DNA from 3 places in the Mesorhizobium loti R88b genome. Region 2 is predicted to be linked to each of the others. Evidence: predicted binding sites of a transcription regulator. Region 2 holds the regulator's gene; each other region holds the start of a gene.
What was found. Region 2 encodes PhoB, which activates phosphate uptake and scavenging genes when phosphate is short. Its sites were predicted from a motif close to TGTCATNNANCTGTCAT; they were not measured.

Region 1: EB235_RS26265 (LTA synthase family protein) is a predicted target of PhoB. The motif match lies at 837-853, and genes of this name have one in related genera.
Region 3: EB235_RS14045 (alpha-D-ribose 1-methylphosphonate 5-triphosphate diphosphatase) is a predicted target of PhoB. The motif match lies at 1,106-1,122, and genes of this name have one in related genera.

What each region holds. Positions count from the first base shown of each region.
Region 1 is NZ_CP033367.1:5,345,492-5,347,761, forward strand. It holds gene fabD (ACP S-malonyltransferase) at 1-612, opposite strand, end outside; gene EB235_RS26265 (LTA synthase family protein) at 868-2,270, shown strand, end outside.
Region 2 is NZ_CP033367.1:1,684,159-1,686,428, reverse strand. It holds partial or broken gene EB235_RS35255 (hypothetical protein) at 1-18, shown strand, start outside; gene EB235_RS08275 (hypothetical protein) at 105-254, shown strand; gene EB235_RS08270 (hypothetical protein) at 313-750, shown strand; gene phoB (phosphate regulon transcriptional regulator PhoB) at 1,028-1,717, opposite strand; gene phoU (phosphate signaling complex protein PhoU) at 1,733-2,270, opposite strand, start outside.
Region 3 is NZ_CP033367.1:2,899,551-2,901,820, forward strand. It holds gene EB235_RS14045 (alpha-D-ribose 1-methylphosphonate 5-triphosphate diphosphatase) at 1-952, opposite strand, end outside; gene EB235_RS14050 (PfkB family carbohydrate kinase) at 1,267-2,079, opposite strand; gene EB235_RS14055 (GMC family oxidoreductase) at 2,253-2,270, opposite strand, start outside.

The sequences.
Region 1 (2,270 bases), 3.5 Mb from region 2:
GAAAGGCGCCGAGACCTGCAGCATCAACGCCCGCTTGGCGCCCTTTTCGGTGCACAATTTTGCAGCGAGCTCGACCGCGACCTTGGCGCCGGAGATGACCAGCTGGCCGCCGCCATTGTCGTTGGCGATCTGGCAGACCTTGCCGGACCCTCGCGCGGCCTCGGTGCAAGCGGCCTCGACATCGGCCTGCTCCAGTCCAATGATCGCCGCCATGGCGCCCTCGCCGGCCGGCACCGCCGCCTGCATGGCATTGCCGCGAATGCGTAGCAGACGGGCGGCATCGGCAACGGAAACAAAGCCCGCGGCTGCAAGCGCTGAATATTCGCCCAGCGAGTGGCCGGCGACATAGGCGACCTTGTCCTCCAGCAAGAAACCGCGCGCTTCCAGCGCCTTGATGGCCGCCAGCGATACCGCCATCAGCGCCGGCTGCGCGTTGGCAGTCAGCGTCAAGGTCTCTTCGGGACCTTCCCAGATCAACTTCGACAGGTTCTCGCCGAGCGCGTCGTCGACCTCCTGGAAGATCCTGCGCGCCTCGGGAAAGGCGTCGGCGAGATCCTTGCCCATGCCGACAGCTTGGCTGCCTTGTCCCGGAAAGGTGAATGCAATGGCCATGCGAGGGCTCTCCAAGACTGGTTTTGCTTGCTTGATAGTACGAGTTTTCCCTGCCTGTGGCGCAAGGCAGGCTGCCAAGTCAAGCCCGGTTCAACCTGACCCCGAACCCGAACCCCGCGCGGAGTGCCTGTTCCAAAAGGGCTTTTTGGCGATCACTCCTGATGAAAACCGCTCACGAATCGTTTGCTGGCTCTTCTTATTTTCGCTACAGGCGCTAGCTTTGCGTGACAATTATATGACAATCGAGCGACGTGCCTGTCGCTGGGTGGGGAAGTTAAGGTGGCAAAGAGTTCGAAACGCGTCGGCAAGGCCGCGCCACAGTTCCTGGAAGACGATCCGTCGACCGGCTATCTGCCAGGCCGGAGGTGGCCGGTGGTCCGTTACGGGCTGATCAGCCTGGCGATCTCGGCCATTCTTGTGTTTGCCATCGAATTGATCGTGCGCGGCGACTTTGCCGGCACCGTCTCCTTCTTCCTGCAGCCGCTCAAGCCTGGCTGGACCACGATCGTCGTGTTCGCGCTGATCCTGATCGGTCTCGACGCCGTGCTCGGCCGCAGTCACCAGAGCCTGATGATCGTCGCGCCCTTGACGCTGTCGCTGGCCTTTGTCGGCCACCAGAAATCGCATTATCTGGGCGATCCGCTTTATCCGACTGACTTTCTCTATGCCCGCCAGATCTTCGCGCTGCTGCCGCTCCTGGTGCGCGACCGGCCGATGACCGCACTCGCCATGGTCGTCGGCATCGTCGCGGGCCTGTCGCTGCTCGTCTATGGCTGGCGGCTGTGGCGCCGCAAGGTTCCCGCACTCAGCCGCAAGGGCCGCCTTGCCCGGCTGACGCTGGCCGTGCCGCTGCTCGCCTTCTTCGTCTCGATCATGGACTACGCCACCTTCTCCTGGACCCGGGACAGGCTGCAGATCATCCCGATCATGTGGGACCAGAAGGAAAACTACGCCTCCAACGGCTTTGCACTCGCCTTTGCGCTCAATGTGCCGATGGCGCATGTCTCGGCACCGCCGGGCTATTCGGACAAGGCGATTGCCGCGATCGACCGGCCGCAGATTGCCGCTTCGGTGCCTGATGAAAAGCCCGACATTATTGTCGTCATGAGCGAATCCTTCTGGGACCCAACCAAGCTTCCCGGCGTCACCATCACGCCGGACCCCATTCCCACCGTGCGGGCACTGCGTTCCGGTTCGATGTTCTCGCCTGAATTCGGCGGCATGACCGCGAATATCGAATTCGAGGCGCTGACCGGCTTTTCCAACGCCTTCCTGCCCGCCGGCAGCATCCCCTATCAGCAATATGTGCGCACGCCGACACCTTCGATGGCGACCTTCCTGAAGAGTGAAGGCTACCGGGCGCGCGCCATTCATCCAGGCACCAACTGGTTCTGGAACCGTGGCGCGGTCTATGCCGATTTCGGGTTCAACGATTTCAAGTCGGAAGAGACGCTGCCACCCATGGAGAAGCGCGGACCGCTGGCATCTGATGCGGCAATGACGGATGAGATCATCCGCGAGGCCGACGCCAGCGACGAACCGGTTTTCTTCTTTGCGGTCAGCCTGCAGAACCATGGCCCCTATGAACCGAACCGCTATGACAACACGACCCACTCGGTGCAGGCGCCGATCAGCCAATGGGCGCGCGCCTCGCTGCT
Region 2 (2,270 bases):
GCAGAGGACCTGGCGGGCCTGGAACGCGTCGACGGGATCGTTGTCGATCGGCTGAAGCGGGTCGCCCGCCGCCAGCAACGCGAATTGATCTTGCCGCTGTCGCCATGGTCGGCGTCAGCGCCGCCGCCTTCAACCTGATCGAACCTGCATCGCGCGAGGCGATTGCACAGACCGCCGATTCCGTTGATCGCCAGGGCAGGAAAACCGCCGGCGTAAGCACGAATCAGATAGGCGCTGTTGTTTGCGCTGCTTGAGTATTCGCGTTAACTCTTCATCGAACGGAGGCGCAGTATCAGCCGGATGCGATGTAACATGCGATATGAATTGGCCCTTGCAATTCTCCTGGGGATGCCGCTGCCAGCTCATGCTGAAGGAACCGACCATTGCACAAAGAGCCAAAGTCCCGACATGCCGGGTATGGCAATTGCAATGGCTGTGTCGGTCCATGTGCTGGCAGAACGACTTTGCAATGCCGAGCACACACCTCTGTGGCCGTGGCTCGCCGACGTTTATGAAAAGTCTGAGTGCCTGTCACACGCCGCAAGTGTTGAAAAGGCGAAGAGCGACGAAGCTAAAGTCGCCTCGATGGGTGTGGCCGATGCGATGGAAGGCTTGGGCCTGGAGCAAGCCAAGACTCATGACCTTGAACATGCTGACACCCACGTGAAAGAGCTTGCGCTGTCAGAATTAGGCGGGTGTGCCGGAGTGATAGGACTTTTGAAACAAATCGATAACAGCGATAAGCAATAAGTCGACGAACTGATCGTGCAAGCAATCTGTTTTGACTCCAGCCTCACCGCTCTCTCGAGAGCGATCAGATGCTCATCGGCCAGCATCAAGAACTGCATGATGTATTGCACGACTTCGGTGCAGGCGTTCGACAGCGCTGTGAGTTCGAAGCCGTGAGGCGACTTGGTGTCGGGCTGTATGACGGCCGGCCGTAGTAGCCCACGGCGGCGACGAGATTGGCGAGAAGCATCGCCTTCCTGCCCGGAGAACCTCCGTAGGACCTTCCGCGCCGAAAGACCTAATCTTCCCGGATCGCGTAACCCGCCCCACGGATGGTGCGGATCACATCCGGCATACGGCCATTGTTGACCGCCTTGCGCAGGCGGCCGACATGCACGTCGACCGTGCGCTCGTCGATGTAGATCGTCTCGCCCCAGACATTGTCGAGCAGCTGGCTGCGCGAGAACACGCGGCCGGGATGGCGCATCATGAATTCGAGCAGGCGGAATTCGGTCGGCCCGAGCCGGATCTCGCTTTTCTTGCGATAGACCCGGTGTGATTCACGATCGAGCACGATGTCGCCGACCTTGAGTACGCTGGACAGCACTTCCGGCTTGGCGCGGCGCAGCAGCGCCTTGATGCGGGCCATGAATTCCGGCGTCGAGAACGGCTTGACCAGATAATCGTCGGCACCGGTCGAAAGGCCGCGCACGCGGTCGCTTTCCTCGCCCCGCGCCGTCAGCATGATGATCGGCAGCCGCTCGGTCTCGGGCCGCATTCTTAGCCGACGACAGAGTTCGATGCCGGACACCGCCGGCACCATCCAATCGAGCACCAGAAGGTCGGGGACGTTTTCCTGCAGCCGGATTTCGGCTTCGTCGCCGCGCGTCACCACCTCGACCTGGTAACCTTCAGATTCCAGATTGTAGCGGAGGAGCACGCCTAGCGGCTCCTCATCCTCCACCACCATGATGCGTGGCGCGATCATCGGCTTGTCACCCTGTTATGCCGCCGGCGCCGACATTGCGGTCTCGTCCTGCTTCGGGCGATTGGCGGGCAGCTGCGTGCCGGTCAGCACATAATACGCATTTTCGGCGATGTTGGTCACGTGGTCGCCGATGCGCTCGAGATTCTTGGCGCAGAACAACAGATGAGTGCACGCCGTGATGTTGCGCGGATCTTCCATCATGTATGTCAACAGCTCGCGGAACACCGAGGTGTATTTGACGTCGATGCGCTCGTCGTCATTCCTCAGCTTGGCGAGTGCCGCGCCGTCACCCGCCGCATACTCCTCGACCACGCCATGCACCTGGATCAGCACCAGCTGCGCCATGGCATCGATGGAGTGCGACAGGTCGCGCGGCGTGGCGCTGAGACCGACGGTGCCGACGCGCTTGGCGATGTTCTTGGCAAGGTCGCCGATGCGTTCGAGGTCGCCGGCCATGCGGATCGAGCCGACGACATGGCGCAGATCGTCGGCCATCGGCTGGCGCTTGGCGATCAGCGTGATGGCGCGGTCGTCGAGTTCGCGTTGGCGGGCA
Region 3 (2,270 bases), 1.2 Mb from region 2:
CCAGGCCAAGCACGGCCGGCAGGATCGAGGCTGGGTGGTAGTCGCTGGCCAGCATGTCGAGCAGTCCGGCCTGGTAGGCCTGCCGGGCGGAAAGATTGCCGGAATAGGATTCTCCGCGCAGCGCGTTGGGCGCGCCCATCGCTGTGTACATGCCGAGCCTGCGGGCTTCCTGCGCTGCTTCCAGGGTCACCGGGAATTCCGAGAGCGCGGCACCCAGGCCATGGACCAGCTCCACCTTTTCCAGCGTGTCGTCGTCATGGGAGGCGAGCACGATGCCGGCGGCGTGCGCACGCGCCGACAGATCCTGCAGGGCGTTCAGCACATCGCCCTGGCCGTTGCGGCCGGCCATGCGCTTGCCGACGACTTCGGAGGCCGCCGCAACCGACATGCCGCGCTCCTTGGCGATGCGGGCGATGTAGAGTTCGACGTCGCGGTACTGCCCCTGTCCGGGCGTATGATCCATCAGCGAGATCAAATGAAGCCTGCCGGCGTCCATCAGCTTCTGCAGCTTGGGAATCGCAGGGGTGAAGGTCACTTCGAAGCGGGCATGGATGCGGTGATCGACCAGCAGATCGTCCTTCATACCGGCGATGGTGTCGATGATCGCAGTCGTATGATCTTCTGAGCGCATGACGCCGCTGGTGACGCTGGCGCCGATGAAGGAAAGCGCGGCATAGGCGGTGGTGACGCCGCAGGAGGCGAGCTTCTTGTCGAGCTCGGCAATGCCGATCGGCATCGGCACGTGGACGCCGATGCGCGGCTCGACTTCCCTCTCCACCATGTCGCCATGCATGTCGATGAAGCCGGGCAGCAGCAGGCGGCCGCCGCCCTCGATATCGGCATGCTCGACAGGCTTGTCGCGGATCTCGGCGATCCGGCCATTCTCGATCCTGACCGCGCCGTTCGGGATGACGCGGTCGCGCAGGACAATTTCGAATTCACTCAGCCACATCAGGGTTCTCGTCAATCGCGGCGACATCGTCGGGGTGTGGAAGACCGGGATCACGATGATGATGCGCCGGCTTGGCCGTGCCCCGATCATGATCCGTCCAGGACATTGCGGTGTTTTCTAGTTCACTCGAATGCCGGTTTCCATTTGATTTTTATGACATTTCCATGAAGGCCGGCCTGAGCGGCTCACCGTTTCATGGAAACGGCGGACCACTCCAACTCTTTGTTTTGACGCAATTCCCAAGGGAAAGCGCTATGCGCTTTTCCCGGGAAAACCGTTTACACTTTTCCTGGAATTGCTCTTGAGCGCTTGGCTCAGCCGGTACGGGATCGTTCCGACAGCCATTCGGCGGTTTGCTGGCTGGCCTGTTCGGCGGAAAGCTCAAGGCCAAGCCCCTGCAGCAGGCCATGCAGGAATATGCCGGTGAAGCAGTCGCCGGCACCGATCGTGTCGGGCACGGAAACCTGCTTCAGCGGCGTGACTTGTCTCAGGGCCTTGCCATCATAGAGCGAGATCGGGCGCGTTCCAACGGTCAGCACCAGCGTCTTCAGGCGCGGCCCGGCAATCCGTGACGCTCGCTCCCAGATATCTTGCGTGTCCTCGCCGGGAAAATCGGCACGCGATCCGATGACGATGTCGGCCGGGCGCGGTGAGGCGGTGCGCAGCGGGAACTGCGAAATGACCAGCGGGATCGTCTTCAGCGAGGCGACGATGCCGTCGTCAAGCACGAGGGCGTTGAGGTAGGCGGCATCGCCGGTGACGGGTTCGGGTGCGGCGTAGGGCGGGCGCATCTGGCCGCCACTGTTCAGAATGGTGCGCTCACCACTCGGCTCGAGCAGGATTTCGGTAAACTGGGTTTCGCCAGCCCGCATGGTGACATAGCCGGTATCGATGCCGCTTGCCTGCAGTGTCGCAAGGGCTGCCCGGCCATGGTCGTCGTCCATCAGATTGCTGACCAGCCGCACATCGTTGCCGAGCTTCGCCAGTTGGGTGCTGGTGTGGAAGCCGCCGCCGCCGAGCCTGACGCTGCGGTTGGAATAGACGATGCGCGCGCCCGAGGCGAGCGGCGAGGACAGTGCCCAGACCTGGTCGTAATTGACATGGCCGACAACGATGACTGTGCTCATGGTCCCTGCTTTTCGCGCGGCGCATCGACGATGAAGCGCTGCGCGAGCAGGCTTAGCACTATGACCGGCACCAGGGACAGCAGGCTGGCGGCCATCGGAGCGCCAGCGGACGATACGGCCGGTTGCTCGGCGTTCTGGCGCAGGCGGCCAACGCCAAGGATTGAACAGCTGCGTTACCCGCCCAGGATAAA